One region of the Terriglobus roseus genome, then DNA from elsewhere that is predicted to be linked to it. Evidence: riboswitches for the same ligand, from Rfam matches in the RefSeq annotation. Region 1 holds a riboswitch; the other holds the start of a gene.
What was found. Region 1 has a riboswitch for cobalamin ahead of BLT38_RS07620 (TonB-dependent receptor). Riboswitches for the same ligand answer to the same signal wherever they lie in the genome.
Positions count from the first base shown of each region.

Region 2: another riboswitch for cobalamin. It lies ahead of metE (5-methyltetrahydropteroyltriglutamate--homocysteine S-methyltransferase); the one in region 1 lies ahead of BLT38_RS07620 (TonB-dependent receptor).

Region 1 is NZ_LT629690.1:1,783,983-1,791,606, forward strand. It holds gene BLT38_RS07605 (ABC transporter ATP-binding protein) at 1-761, opposite strand, end outside; gene hemW (radical SAM family heme chaperone HemW) at 841-2,043, shown strand; gene BLT38_RS07615 (threonine aldolase family protein) at 2,040-3,119, shown strand; cobalamin riboswitch at 3,158-3,402, shown strand; gene BLT38_RS07620 (TonB-dependent receptor) at 3,437-5,881, shown strand; gene BLT38_RS07625 (hypothetical protein) at 5,984-6,925, shown strand; gene groL (chaperonin GroEL) at 6,999-7,624, opposite strand, start outside.
Region 2 is NZ_LT629690.1:1,919,158-1,926,781, forward strand. It holds gene BLT38_RS08190 (EAL domain-containing protein) at 1-973, opposite strand, end outside; gene BLT38_RS08195 (ATP-binding protein) at 1,151-2,269, shown strand; gene BLT38_RS08200 (DUF6454 family protein) at 2,271-3,065, opposite strand; cobalamin riboswitch at 3,054-3,195, shown strand; gene BLT38_RS20480 (hypothetical protein) at 3,169-3,306, opposite strand; gene metE (5-methyltetrahydropteroyltriglutamate--homocysteine S-methyltransferase) at 3,340-5,616, shown strand; tRNA gene BLT38_RS08210 (tRNA-Arg) at 5,807-5,883, shown strand; gene BLT38_RS08215 (serine hydrolase) at 5,935-6,885, opposite strand; gene BLT38_RS08220 (YbaB/EbfC family nucleoid-associated protein) at 6,959-7,276, opposite strand; gene dnaX (DNA polymerase III subunit gamma/tau) at 7,287-7,624, opposite strand, start outside.

The sequences.
Region 1 (7,624 bases):
AAGAGCTGCACCACGCTCATGCCGCTGACGTGTTCCTGTGTGTAGGCATTGATCTTGGCAATGGCTGTGCGGATGCGGCGATAACTGCTGCGCACAGCGATGCGGAAGAGGCGCGTGGCATAGCCGATGAGCGGCAACACCGAAAGCGTGAGCAATGCCAGCGGCCAGCTGAGCCACAGCATGATGCCAACGATGAAGATCAACACGAATACGTCTTCAAAGATGGCGAGCACGCCGCTCGTGAACATTTCGTTCAACGCGTCGATATCGCTGGTGACGCGGGTGACGAGTCGGCCTACGGGGTTGCGGTCGTAAAAGCCGACGTGCATGCGCTGCAGATGGCGGAAGATCTGCGAACGCATGTCAAACATGATGCGCTGGCCAGTCCATTGCATCAGGTAGGTCTGCATGAATTCCAGCGCGTAGCTGAGCAGCAGGGCGCAGAGATAAAGCGCAGCGCATTCGGTGATGCCGACAATGGGTTGCGGGCTGAGATGCCGTGCGAACCAGCCGGGGACAAACGTGGTGTTATGGCCGGTCATGTAGCGGTCGGTGGCCACCAGGACAAGGTATGGGCCTACGACGTCCGCGCTTGCTTTGAGCAGGATGGAAGCAAAGCTGAGGCCCGCATGGCCCGCATATGGGCGCATGTAGGTGAGCAGACGCTTCATCAGGCGGCTGTCATACGCCTTTCCAAGCACCTCTTCGTCGTGCGCGGACTTTGCGGTGGGTTTCGGCTTCTCTTTGCTTTTCTTGGCCATGCCTTGTCTGATTGTAGATGTCTTTGTGGCATGCTTCGGCTCACGATTTTTACAGCGCATACATGGGAAAATAGAAACAATGCACCCCCACGACGCCACGCTCGGCCTGTATATGTCTGTGCCGTTCTGTCGGCAGAAGTGTACTTTCTGCAACTTCGCGTCCGATGCGTTTCCCCCGGCGCGGATGACGGCGTATGTCGACAGGCTAGTAGCGGAAGTTGAAGCGTCGCGTGAGTTTGCCGCGCAACATCAATTAATCGTGCCGCAACGGGTCGATTCCGTGTTTCTGGGAGGCGGAACGCCGTCATTGCTGGAACCAGAACAGATGGCGCGTGTTTTTGCGGTGCTGCGTGCGACTTACCCCTTGGAGCAGGATGCGGAAATCACAGTGGAAGCGGCTCCGGGGCAGATTTCGGATGATTTACTCGACGTGTTGCTCCGCAGCGGCGTGAACCGCATTTCACTTGGCGTGCAGAGTTTTGTCGATGCCGAATCGCGTGCCGTGGGCCGAGTGCACACGGGCGATGCTTGTCTCGCGGAGTTGAATCGTCTGCGTGCTGCCGGGATTAGCAACCTGAACGTCGATTTGATTGCGGGATTGCCGCATCAGACGGCTGCGTCGTGGTCACATTCCCTGCAGACTGCGATGGATGCGGGCGTGGAACATGTGTCGGTGTACATGCTTGAAGTGGACGAAGATTCGCGATTAGGGCGTGAACTGATTGGCCCTGGTGTTCGTTATGGGGCGCACGCCGCGCCGACGGATTCACTTGTAGCCGATCTGTATACCCAAGCGTGCGAGAAGTTCGATACTGCAGGGCTTGCACAGTATGAGATTTCGAACTTCGCGCGTGCGGGCTATGCGTCGCGGCACAACCTGAAGTACTGGAAGCGCGATGCGTATTTTGGTTTTGGGCTGGATGCGCATTCCATGCTGCGCGCGCAAAACGATAGCCGCGCGTCGCGCTTTGCGAATGGCGATGAACTTGATCCTTACATCGCAGGCAGCGAAGCCGTCGAAGTGGAACACATCAACATGCTGGGCGAGTGGGAAGAGAGTATCTTCCTGGGACTGCGGTTGATTGATGGCGTTTCGATTGCGGAGTTGCAACAGGCGTTTCCTGCATCGTGGGTGAATGCATTTGCTGAGCGAGTGCAGAGCTTGCAACGCGATGGGTTGATGCGGTTGGAAGATGGTCGCGCCATGCTGACGCAGCACGGACGTATCGTGTCATCGAGCATCTTTGGTGAATTGCTGGCCGATGAGCCAGCGGTGGCATGAGTGCTCCCAAAGGATTAGGAGAAGTGACGATGGAAGTGATTGATCTGCGCAGCGACACCGTAACCAAGCCCACGCCGGAGATGCGTGAGGCCATGTCCACCGCCGAGGTGGGCGATGACGTGTACAGCGAAGACCCGACGGTGAATCGCCTGGAAGAGCGCGCTGCGGAGGTCTTCGGCATGGAGGCGGCGATCTTTGTTCCCACAGGATCCATGGGGAACCAGATTGCATTGCGCCTGCATACAGAACCGGGTAGGGAAGTTGTCTGCGAATCGCGTGCGCATGTGCTGGATTGGGAGATGGGCATGGCCGCGATGTTTAGCGGATGCCAGCTTCGCACGGTGCAAGGGGAGCGCGGCATTCTTCGCTGGAAAGACATTGAGCCTGCGCTTGCCACAACGGGTTTGTATTACAAGGCTCAGACTGGGCTGATTTGGGTGGAGAACACACACAACATGGCTGGCGGATCAGTTACGCCGCTGGCAGTGATGCGCGAGCTTCGCGATGGTGCGCATGGTCGCGGATTGCCAATTCATCTGGATGGTGCGCGCGTTTTCAATGCCTCCACCGCGTTGAAAACGGATGTCGCCACACTGACTGCAGGCTATGACTCCGTGAACTTCTGCCTGTCGAAGGGACTATGCGCGCCCGTTGGATCACTGCTTGTCAGTTCCCGCAAGAACATCGACAAAGCACGGCGTATTCGCAAGGCGCTGGGCGGCGGTATGCGTCAGGCAGGCGTGCTGGCAGCGGCTGGATTAATTGCACTGGATGTGATGTCGAAGCGGCTGGATGACGATCATGCCAATGCGAAGCTGCTGGCGCAGAAGATTGCGGATGTGGACGGTATCTCCGTTGATCCTGCGGAAGTGGAGACAAACATCGTTATCTTCCGCACGGAATTTGATGCGCCCGCCTATGTGGCTTCGCTGAAGGAGCGTGGCGTGTTGGCCAGCGCTATCAATGCAAATACGGTTCGTTTTGTTACCCATCATGATGTAAGCCAAGAACAATGCGCGTGTGCCGGTGAGATTGCTGTTGATGTTGCTGCGGAGATGCTTTTAGAAACCGCATAAAACAAGGCATTTACGCTGTACACTGGCAATACACGTTTTGAGTGCAATTCTGAAGAGGATTGCTTTGTTCAACACAAGCGCAGCGGAATGCATTGGGAAGCGCGGTGAGAATCCGCCACTGCCCCGCAACTGTAAGCGCGCATCTTCGACCATGTTTCGAAGACACATTCTTTTCGTGACACAGCTATCACTGCGTAAGTGGGAAGACAGCATGTGCAGGATACGAAGACTTTGTGCGATGCGCGTAAGTCAGGAGACCGATTCCGCTGCTGGTTGTAAGCCATGCTCCCGCGGGGGAAGCAGAGGAGAATTCTGATATGTATCGCATCGCTCAAAAGCGACGCGCAGCAGCGCAGTTATGTGCAGTTGCCGTGTGCGCTCTCACCGCATCGGTTGCCCACGCAGTTGTAGTCCGCGGCATGGTCCGCGATCCGCTGGGGCGTCCTGTCTCCACCGCGCATGTCCGCCTGGTCAAGGGAACGCAGGTCGTGGCCTCCACGGTCACATTGCCAGATGGTTCCTTTGAAATTCGTTCAACGGAAGATGGTCGTTTTCTGCTGATTGCGGATGCGCCCACGTTTTCTCCGCAGGTGAGTGATTCATTTTACGGACGCCCGCTAGATGTGGTGCAGAAGACTCTGCAACTCACGATCAGCCCCATCAAACAGGACATCACCGTCACAGCGACAGGCGAACCCACTCCTGTACAGCAGACCAGCGCAAGCGTGTCATTGATCGATCAGCAGGCTCTGAGTACTCGTGCCGATGTTGTGAGTGAACTTCGCCTGCAACCCGGTGTTGCGATGGTGCAGACCGGCCAGTACGGCGGTGTGACATCGATGTTTGTACGTGGTGCAAACTCTGACGCAAACAAGATCCTGATTGACGACGTGCCAGCAAACGATGTGGGTGGAGTATTCGATTACGGCACCGTATCTTCGACCGCAGTCGCTTCAATCGAGACGCATCGTGGCCCCGACAGCATCCTGTATGGAACGGACGCGCGTGCTGGTGTGGTGCGTTTTGAAACGCCGCATGGAACCACGCTGAAGCCCGTGCTGACGTACTCCGGTGATGCAGGCAATCTGCACACGTGGCGCAATGAAGGCACGCTGTCCGGTACTTATGGCAAGGCCGATTACTTCGGTGCTTTCTCGCGCTTTGATAGTTCCAATGCGCTGCCGAATGACCGTTATCACGTGGCAACTTCCGCGGCGAACCTGGGCTACAGCTTTACCGCAAAAACAAGCATTCGCGGAACCGTTCGCAATGCTGTCAGCGCTACTGGAATTCCCGGTGCATGGGACTTCCAGGGGCTTGCGCAGAACGGCAAACAGGGCGATCAGGACACCTACATGAGTGGCGTGTTGGACGACACACGCGGCAATGGTTGGCACAACACCTTCCGCTACATTGGCGCGCGCAAGCGTGAGCAGTCTCGTTACTTCGCCGCTGTGGGAACGCCGGATGGCTATGGCGAATACTTTGGCAACACCGTAACGATCCGTGGCGCCAACGGAACAAAGGCTACTGGCCAGGTCATCGTTGGATACGATCCGTTTCCCACTTACTACGAGATGGTGAACAACCGCGACGGTCTTGACTATCACACCAGCTACAGCTTCAATCGTCACCTATCTTTGGTGGGAGGTTTCCGCTTCCAGGATGAGCGTGGAGCATATCGCTATCCGTTGTATGGCGAAAACGACCAGGTGGGGCGCAGCAATTACGATTACACCCTCGCGTTCAATGGTGAAGCGTGGCATCGGATCTTCTATACCGTGGGCGGAGCGATCCAACGCAACTCACTGTATGGAACGGAAGGACAGCCGCAGATTGGGCTTTCGTACTACCTGTTTCGCCCGGCACGCGGATGGTTCCATGGAACACATCTACGCGTCCAGTTTGCGAAAGGTGTGCAGGAACCAAGCTTGAGTGCGCAGCTTTCTTCGCTGTTCCAGAAGCTGATTGGAATTGGAGATACCGCAGATATTGCGAACTTCCATGTAAGTCCGATTGGTGCGCAGCGCAGCCGCGTCTATGAAGGTGGACTCGATCAGAATATCTACTCTGACAGTGCCATTCTGCATTTGACTTACTTCCACTCGACCTATGGACGGGGGACTGAGGGCGTTCCTGTAACGCTCTACAACGCTTATTTCCATCAGAACCTACCCGTGGCGTTGGGAAGCTTCTATCTGAATTCCCTTGATACGCGGTCTACAGGCGTGGAGGCATCGCTCGAATACCAGGTGCTGCATCACCTGTTCCTGCGTGCCGGATATACGTACCAGGATTCACTGGTGAAGCAATCGTTCTCCAGCGATGCACTGGCGGCGTTAGGTGGTTCAACGACGATCAACCCGAACTATCCAGGTATTCCCATCGGGCAGTATTCGCCGCTGGTGGGGCAGCGTCCCTTCCGTCGTCCGCCGCAGACGGGATTCTTCATGGCCCAATACACCACGACGAAGTGGTCTGCAGCAGTGAAGGCCGCTGTCGCTTCACGAGCAGATGATTCCACGTTTATCGACGCTTATTCCAACTCGTCGTTCGATAACTCCATGCTGCTGCCCAACCGTAATCTCGATCCCGGATTTACCAAGCTGGATGCGAACTTCACGTATCAGGTGCGTCCGTCCGTTGCGTTGTTTTCGCAGTTAGACAACCTGCTGAACAACCAGCACATGGGTCCGATTGGTTATCCATCGTTGCCGTTTACCTTCCGTGTCGGTTTGAAGGTGCGTATCCCGCACGAGTAATCAATCGCGTTATGTGTTGAACATGCGCCATTACTGAAGCAAAAGGCCCACGCTGAGCGTCTCATCAGCGTGGGCCTTTATGATTTGGGCCGGAGGAATTTCATGTTGGCACGTCTTCGTTTTGCAAGTACTGCTTTGGCGCTGGTTTTTGCTGCGCTACCTTCTCATGCACAGGAGGGTCCGTACAACGTTCGCGTGGTGTTGCGCGCCGAAACAAAAGGGCAGCCCTCGATTCTGCAACCGGCCGATCTCCGCGTTCAGTTCGCCGGCAAGAAGATACCCGTGCAGCGGCTGGAACCATTGATCTCCAACCACAGCGCAAAACCTGTGCAGGTAGCCATCCTGATCGACGACGGTCTGCGCGGAAGCTTTGGCAACCAGATAGGTGAGATCCGCCAGTTTGCGGCCGATCTTGCGGCGGAGCATGTCGCCGTGGGCGTTGCTTATATGCAGAATGGCCGCGCTGTATTTGGCAACGGAGGTTTTACCTCTGACCCTGAAGTGGTCGAGAAGCAGTTGCGTTTATCCATGGGTGGTGCGGGCATCAGTGCCAGCCCATATTTCTGCCTGCAGGATCTGATCAAGAATTGGCCGGGAGATAAGACAGGACCGCGTGCGGTGTTAATGATCACGAACGGTATTGATCTGTACAACGGTGCTCCCACTCCGAACAACCAATATAGCCCATACGTGCAGGCGGCAATTGTGGATGCGCAGCGCGCAGGCGTGCCGGTGTATTCCATCTACTACGGTCGCTTTGACAATCATCCCGGCTTCGCCAGCTTCAGTGGACAAAGCTACCTGGGCGATCTGGCCGATAGCACCGGTGCAAACACCTTCAATCAGGGAAGCCTGAATCCGCCGAGCATCAGCCCGTACCTCAAGCAGTTTGAAAAGAACCTGAATGAGAGCTGGCTGCTATCGTTCCAGACGGGAACACGCAAGTTGGAACAACTCAAAGTCGATGGAGCGAAGGGAACCAAGCTGTACGTGCAACGCCTCGCGCAGGGGACGGAAGCAACAGCGGGTGCTGTGCTTCGCTAGAAGCTTTGTATGAAGTAAGCAATAAGAAAGCCCCGGATTGCTCCGGGGCTTTTCTATTGGTCGTGCTTGAGGTTTAGTACATGCCGTCCATGCCGCCGCCATGCGAGTGGCCGCCGCCTGCCGGTGCTGCCTTCTCCGGAATCTCTGCGATGAGAGCTTCCGTGGTGAGCAGCAGGCCGGAGATGCTGGCTGCGTTCTGCAGAGCGGTACGGGTTACCTTGGTGGGGTCGATGACGCCAGCGGCAACCAGGTCTTCGAACTGGCCGGTCGCTGCGTTGTAACCCTGGTTGTCCTTCGACTCCAGGATCTTGCCCACAACCACTGCACCCTCTTCACCAGCGTTGCCAACGATCTGGCGCAGCGGCTCTTCGATAGCGCGGCGGATGATCGATGCACCGATCTTCTCGTCGCCTTCGAGGGTCTTGATGAGAGCATCAACGTCAGCAGCGCAGCGAACCAGAGCCACACCACCGCCCGGGACGATGCCTTCTTCAACGGCTGCACGGGTTGCGTGCATTGCGTCTTCTACGCGTGCCTTCTTTTCCTTCATCTCGGTCTCGGTAGCAGCACCGACCTTGATGACAGCAACGCCGCCAACCAGCTTGGCGAGGCGTTCCTGCAGCTTCTCGCGATCGTAATCGGAGGTGGTCTTCTCAACCTGGCTGCGGATCTCACGCACGCGACCGTCGATGTCGGCTT
Region 2 (7,624 bases), 140 kb from region 1:
TCAGGCGCTCCAAATGCTCCAGCAGATGGGTTCTGGTGGCCAGACCGGTTAAAGCATCTACGGTCTTGCGTTCCGTGATGTCCACCATTGCTCCAACCAGCCGTGTCGGTTCCCCTTCACTGTTTCTTACAGCAATGCTTCGGTTCGCAATCCACCGCCAACGACCATCCTTATGGATGACTCGATACTCGGCATAAAAGGAAAGGGCATCCGTCGCATACATATCAGCGATGGTGTTGACTCGCGGTCTATCTGCAGGATGGATCTTCTTCAGCCAATCTTCGATACGCACATAACAGTCAACCGCTTCTTCACCGACAATGGCTCGCGCACGACCCGACAGATACAACGAATCATTCACGCAATCCCAGTCCCATATGCCTTCAGTGGCAGCCTGGGTGGCGAGCTTAAAACGCTCATTCGCCTGCACGATTTCATCGCCGATGCGCGACAACCGCTCTGGGTAGAGACGATGCTCCATGATCAGGACGGTCAGGGCTGCGAACTGTTTAAGACAGTCGCGCTCACGCTCTGAAAAATCTTGGCGCGGCTTCTGATCAATGATGGAGAAGCCGCCAAGCATCATGCCGTCGCGTCCCACCAGCGGGGCGCTTGCGTAAAATCGGATGTTCGGCTCACCAGTCACAAACGGATTGGTTCGGAAGCATTCATTCTCCTGCGCATCGGGAACCACCAATGGTTCGTTTTCCAGAATCGAATACGCACAGAACGAGGTGTCACGCGGAGTCTCGCGAAAGTTGACTCCGACAGCTGATTTGAAGAATTGGCGATGCTCGTCAATCAGTGAAATCAATACGATGGGCACCTGGAAGAGTTCCGCCGCGAGCCGCGTCAGGTAGTCGAAACCAGGTTCTGGCTCACTATCCAGGACGCAATAACTCTTCAGAACGCGAAGGCGTTCAGCTTCGTTGTATGGAAGCGGCGCAGGAACCCAGTCATCTGTTGAAGCCATGCGGATCAGCCTCCCGGCGCCTTGCGAAACTCAAAACATCGCAGAATCAACAGAGCAGACTCGGTATGTATAGCACACAGCATAAGGCATCGCATGGAATGTTGGGCATTACGCAAACGAGAAGCTCAAAGTGCTTCCGTCTAACGAATTTTTCGTGACGCCGGTATGCTGGAAGAGATGTTCCGCTTTTCCGATTTCGTGGGCAACACCGCTACGGTAGTGCATCTTCGCCGCGCCATTGCGTCAGGACGGCTGCCGTCCTCCATCCTGTTAAGCGGCCCTGCAGGCAGCGGTAAGTACACTCTTTCACTCCTGCTAACGATGTCGCTGCTTTGTGAGAATCAGCCGCGCGAAGCGCATGCAGATGGTGACCTTGCTGACTTCTGCGGACATTGCCGCCACTGCACACGGATTGCAGAGGCAATGGACCTTCCAGCGCTGGTGGATGCTGCCGTTGCCGCGCGTGAAGAGATGCGTGAGACGGACAAGAAAGAGACACGCGTCCTGATTCAGACACATCCGGACGTGCTGATTCTTCCACCCGATCCGCCACAGCTTCTGGTAAAGCTCGGGCAAGTCCGCTCGCTCATCCACAGCATCTACAGTCTGCCCGGCGAAACGAAACATCGCGTTTATCTCTTCCCATCTGCGGCTTTCATGAAAGAAGCGGCAAACAGCCTTCTGAAGGTGCTTGAAGAGCCGCCGGCCTACGCGCATATCATCCTGATGGCCGAGCATCCCGGTGAACTTCTGCCCACCATTCGCAGTCGTTGCGCGCCGGTTCGCCTCGGAGCCTTGTCTGCTGTAGAGATTGAAGAACTGCTCGCGACGCAAAAGCCTGAAGTGAAGCCTGCACAACGCAACCTAATTGCACGGCTGGCACAGGGGGCAGCGGGCAAGGCACTCAGCTTTGATCTTGAAGGTTATCTGACAGCGCGCGCGGATGCGATGGTACTGCTGCGCTCTGCTGTTCTTGATGCAGAACACACTGACCTGTTCAAGACAACCGAGACCTATCGCGCCGGTGCAGACGGACAACAGAAAACGCAAGCCATGCTGGCTGCATTGGCGGGACTGCTGGAGGATCTGTTGTTGCTGCGCAGCGGTGTGCCAGATCGCATCCGTAACGTGGATATGCGTCGCGATCTCGACACGCTTGCTGATTCCGTCACCTTTGAATGGCTCGAGAACGCATTGCGTGGCATGGACCAAGTCATCAGCGGTATGCGTCGGAATCTGCTGCGGTCACTGTCGCTGGACGCTTTCGCAGAAGGCATGTCCAGCGGCCGCCGATAAGCTACTTGTCGATGACAAAGTGAAACACACGAGTTGGTCCATCCTCCGGTAGCAGATACAGGTCATTTCCTTTGACTGTCATGCCTTCCGCGCTATAAAGACGGCCACGATCCGTCGTTCCTGATGCAAGCGAACGCACCGGCTTCAGCGACGGCCATTCGTACCAATCCACTGCGCCCGTGGTCTTCGTCAAATTGCCGCCACCCACCAACATCCCGTTGAGAAACTTGATGTCCTGATACTGGTTCTGCGATGGCGTATCGATCACGCGAATCACCTTGCCATCCATGCCGATGACATAGAGCTTGCGGCTGCTCCAGTTGCCCGCAATGAGCGAGTCTTTTGTGACCGCAACACAACCGACGTGATCCGCAACGGAAATCCTTCGTTTGACCTTCAGCGTCTTCTTATCCAGTTCCAGCAGTGTTGCGCTGCTGTTGGGCTTGTACTCCGCAACTGGAACCCAGATGGAATTACCGCTGATGGAGAAACCACCGGGGTGATAGCGCTCGCCATCGCTCACGTCCACCTGCCGCTCAAACGCGCCAGTCTTCCGGTTGAACTGATGAAGATAGCCTTTGCGCGCGCTGGAATCCACGGATGTAATCCAGATGTGTTCCTTATCCAGGTCAATGCCCTGCACGTGAAACACCGTGCCTTGTAGCGTTTGCACGTCTGCCATACGTGCATGCTCAATACCCTGAACCTGCGCGGCTGCTGGAAGCGACAAGCCGAGAACCATCACCATTACTCGCAACATCATGCGATCAGCATAAGTGATTCGGTAAACTGTCATTGTGCAGGTCAGGCTGTCTTCGGACAGCTTGTTAAACGGGGAAGCTGGTGTGAATCCGGCGCTGTCCCGCAACGGTGATGGGAAACGATTTCCCAAAGTCCGACTACCGGCCTGCCGCCACCACCATGGAAGCGTTAAAGCGCTGACCGTGGGTGCGCTTGAGGCTACCGCTCTCGTGGATTGGAACGGTGACCAATGCCTGCTTCCGTGCGTTTACGCGCGTTGTTGCACGCCTGCGCATGGGTGGTTCCCTCGTAATTAGGAGAGAACCAAGATGGCAACACAGGCACTAACACCACTTTCCAAGCTGAAGACAGCAAACCTCGGCTTCCCGCGCATGGGCCGGCAGCGCGAATTGAAGTTTGCTCTGGAAGGATTCTGGACGGGTAAGCGCACCGAAGCCGAACTTCTGGAAACCGCCGCTTCCCTTCGTGCAGAACACTGGAAATTGCAGAAGTCCGCAGGCATTGATTTCATTCCCACGAATGACTTCTCGCTCTATGACCAGGTGCTGGACACGCTGGTTCTGATCGGCGCCACACCGGAACGTTTTGGCAGTGGCAAAATCACGCTGGAACGCTACTTCAGCATGGCGCGCAACAGCAAAGAACAAACCGCCATGGAGATGACCAAGTGGTTCGATACGAACTATCACTACCTGGTCCCGGAATGGAGTGCGTGGCTTCCCTTCACTGTCGATACGACGAAACTTCTGAATGAGATTGCAGAGGCTCGTGCACTCGGCATTGAACCTCGTCCCGTTCTCATTGGACCGCTTACTTTGCTGTTACTTGGCAAGGGGGTGGATGGCTTTGATCCTTTCATGCTCACGGATAAGCTCGTGTCTGCTTACCAAGCTGTGCTTCACACGCTGGCCGAACAGAATATCGAGTGGGTGCAGATCGATGAGCCAATCCTTGCCACAGACTTGCCTGAAGGTGCAGCGGAGTTCTTCCGTCATGCGTACGCAGAGCTGACAAAGACGCCGGTCAAGCTGATGTTGACCACATACTTCGATCGTCTCGGGAGCAACCTCTCGCTCGCGGTTGAGGCGCAAACCGCAGGCATCCATATTGACCTTGTTCGCACACCGCGGCAATTGAACGAAGTTCTTGCTGCGCTTACCCCAGAGCAGGTGTTAAGCCTCGGCGTGGTGGAAGGGCGCAACATCTGGCTTACGGATTTTGCCGCTGCCCAGGAGTTCATCACAAAGGCTGTTGCGGCGTTAGGAGCAGAGCGCGTCATCGTTGCACCGTCGTGCTCACTGCTACACGTACCGCATGATCTACGTAGCGAAACGAAGCTACCTACGCGCGTTAAAAGCTGGCTGCGTTTCGCAGAGGAGAAACTCGCAGAAATCGCTGCGCTTGCTTCTTCTGAAGCAGCCGCTTTCACCGCAAATTTAGCTGCGATTGCAGATCGCGCGACTGCGGAATCCTCTACGAATCAGGAAGTACGTTCGAAGCTTGCATCGCTATTGGAATCAGACTTCGCACGTAAATCGCCTTACAGTGAACGCACCGACAAACAACGCGCAGAGCTTGGCTTGCCGCTTTTCCCCACCACAACCATCGGCTCATTCCCGCAGACGGCTGAAGTGCGTAAGCATCGTGCGGCATTCAAACACGGACACGAAAGCGCAGAAGCCTATGAGGCATTCCTGCGCGAAGCCACCGAACACTGCATTCGTCAGCAGGAAGAGATCGGCCTCGATGTACTTGTTCACGGCGAGTTTGAACGCAATGACATGGTCGAATACTTCGCTGAGTTTCTGGAAGGCTTCGTCTTCACGGAATACGGCTGGGTCCAGAGCTACGGATCGCGTTGTGTGAAGCCGCCCATCATCTTCGGTGATGTATCGCGACCACAACCAATGACTGTGAAGTGGTCAAACTATGCACGCTCCCTCACGTCACGCCCGATGAAGGGCATGCTCACCGGCCCCATCACCATTCTGCAGTGGTCGTTTGTGCGCAACGATATCCCACGGCAACAAACAGCATGGCAGATTGCGCTTGCGCTGCGTTCCGAGGTTAATGATCTGGAAGCAGCGGGCATTCGCATTATCCAGGTGGATGAGCCTGCACTGCGAGAAGGTTTGCCGCTGCGTCATGCCGATTGGGAAACCTATCTGGACTGGGCAGTCAAAGCGTTCCGGCTCTCCACAAGCGGTGTCGAAGACGAGACGCAGATTCATACGCACATGTGCTACTGCGAGTTTGAAGACGTACTGCCTTCTATTGCTGCACTCGATGCGGACGTCATTTCGATGGAGTCTGCACGTTCGCGTATGGAGCTGCTGGATGCTTTCCAAGCGCATGGCTATCCCAACGAAATTGGACCGGGCGTTTATGACATTCACTCGCCCCGAGTTCCCTCCGCTGAGGAGATGGGAGAGCTACTTGGTCTTGCGATCAACGTGCTCAAGCCAGGACAAGTTTGGGTTAATCCAGACTGTGGTCTGAAGACACGCGGATGGCCAGAAACGGTCGAAGCTCTCAAAAACATGTGCCAAGCCGCAGTTCAGGCACGCATCCATTTCACTGAGTAACTTCAACGGAGGCGGCGGATCATCATGGTCCGCCGCCTCGAACTCAGCGTCGTGTTGGGTTAGGTTATTTCAGTGTTTCGTATCTGGCTTCCGTGATTCGCCAAAGATTACGTAATCCACATCTGAGACTGCCCAAGGGTTGCAACATTCCCCGTATCTTGTTATCTTGAATAAGTGCTTCGGCGCGTGTGCACTCGTAGCTCAGCTGGATAGAGCAATTGGCTACGAACCAATAGGTCGGAGGTTCGAATCCTTCCGAGTGCACCATACCTTTTAGAAAGGCCACTCTTTGGAGTGGCCTTTCTACTTTGCTATCAGTTATTTCGCCTGGGGTAAGCCAAGGTCCGGAACGAGCGCCTTCCCGTCGATTCCCTGTGGCGACCATGCTGTCACAATCGCCTTTGCAATCTTTGCCACAGTGACTTCGCCTTCGTTGTCGACACTCCAGCCTTTGTCGGAGTTCTCGTACGTGTAGACCGCAAGAACGATGGGGCCAGACTTTGCTGCGATGATCGCTACATCGGAACGCGTCGCATCCAACGAGCCGGTCTTACTCGCAATGCCACTTCCCGCTTCCGTGTTATCCAGAGTCTCCAGATAACGCGGAATGGTATCGCGATAAAACTGATTGCGAAGCATCTCAATAGCTGCCTTGCAGGCCACCTGCGCCTTTGCAGGATCGACCGCAGGCTGGCCTGCGATGTTGAGATCGCAGCGGCCAATCTTCTCCATCACCGTGCTGATCTGTCGTGCTGTTGTCTTTCCCAGACCAAACTTCTTTTGATCTGCTGGCATTGGCCCGACGGCTGGTTTTGAAACCTTCTTGTATAGCCACGTCCGATCCAGACCAAGCGCCGTCATGTTGTCATCAACCTTCTTCGTGGTGAAGCGGTCAATCATCATGTTGGTAGCGGTGTTGTCGCTGACGATAACCATCATCGTGGCCACATCCTTCAGCGTGACGGTCAACGGCGTGTCGAAGAAATGCAACACGCCAGAGCCAGCCACACCCTCGCCCGGTTGTAGAGTCAACTTCTCGTTCCACGCAGCGTGTCCCAGGCCAATCTCACGCATAGCCGTCCACAGCATAGCTAGCTTGATGGTGCTCGCCGTCTGCACGGGTTGCTCCGCATCAATGGCAATCGTCTTGTCTGTGTTGAGTTGGTGGGCGTAGACGGCTACTTTGCCATGGTGCTGCGCGATGATCTGCTGTACCGCGGCGGTCGTTGCATCTTGTGGCTGTGCAATAGCCGCGGAACTGCACGCCAACAAGGACAAGCTCGCGGCATAAAGAAAAGTTCGAATGGTTCGATGAAATATGCGGGGGAACATGTCCGCAATGCTATCCGAGCAGCTTGCCTAAATCCATGCCACCCAGCATGCCCTGTGTCTCCGACTGCATCTGAGCGTCTGCCTTGCGACCGGCTTCGTTGATTGCTGCGGTGATCAGGTCTTCCAGCATTTCAATGTCACCGGAAGCAGCGGTCAACACATTCGGGTCCAGCTTGAGCCGCAGCAATTCCTTGCGACCGTTTACACGGGCCGTTACCAACCCGCCGCCGGAGGTAGCCTCAGCGGTGGTGGTGGCAAGCTTTTCTTCCATCTGGGCCTGCATGTGCTGCGCCTGGCCCATCATCTCCTGCAGTTTGCCGAAATCCATTGGAAGACTCCTAATCCTTTCGGAGATCGAACACTGTGCTGATCTCCGCGTTGAACAGCTTCTGTGCCTTCTGCACTGTGGGGTGATCCAAAGCCTTTGCCTGCACGGAACCTGAGCGAGGCTTCTTTGGCTCCTTTGGTTTGTTGTCGACTGCTGCGGGAACGACGCTGATCTTTACGCCGACCAAACCTTTTTCGCGAAGTGCTGCCTTGATGATCGCTTCCACATCCGCACGGAAGATCGTGCCAATCATCGGCTTTGAAAGTGAAACTTCGATCTTTACTTCACCGTCGGCGATGGTCCAGTGGCTCTCTTCCAACTGCTCCGCCGCGGAGTTGTTCTTCTTCG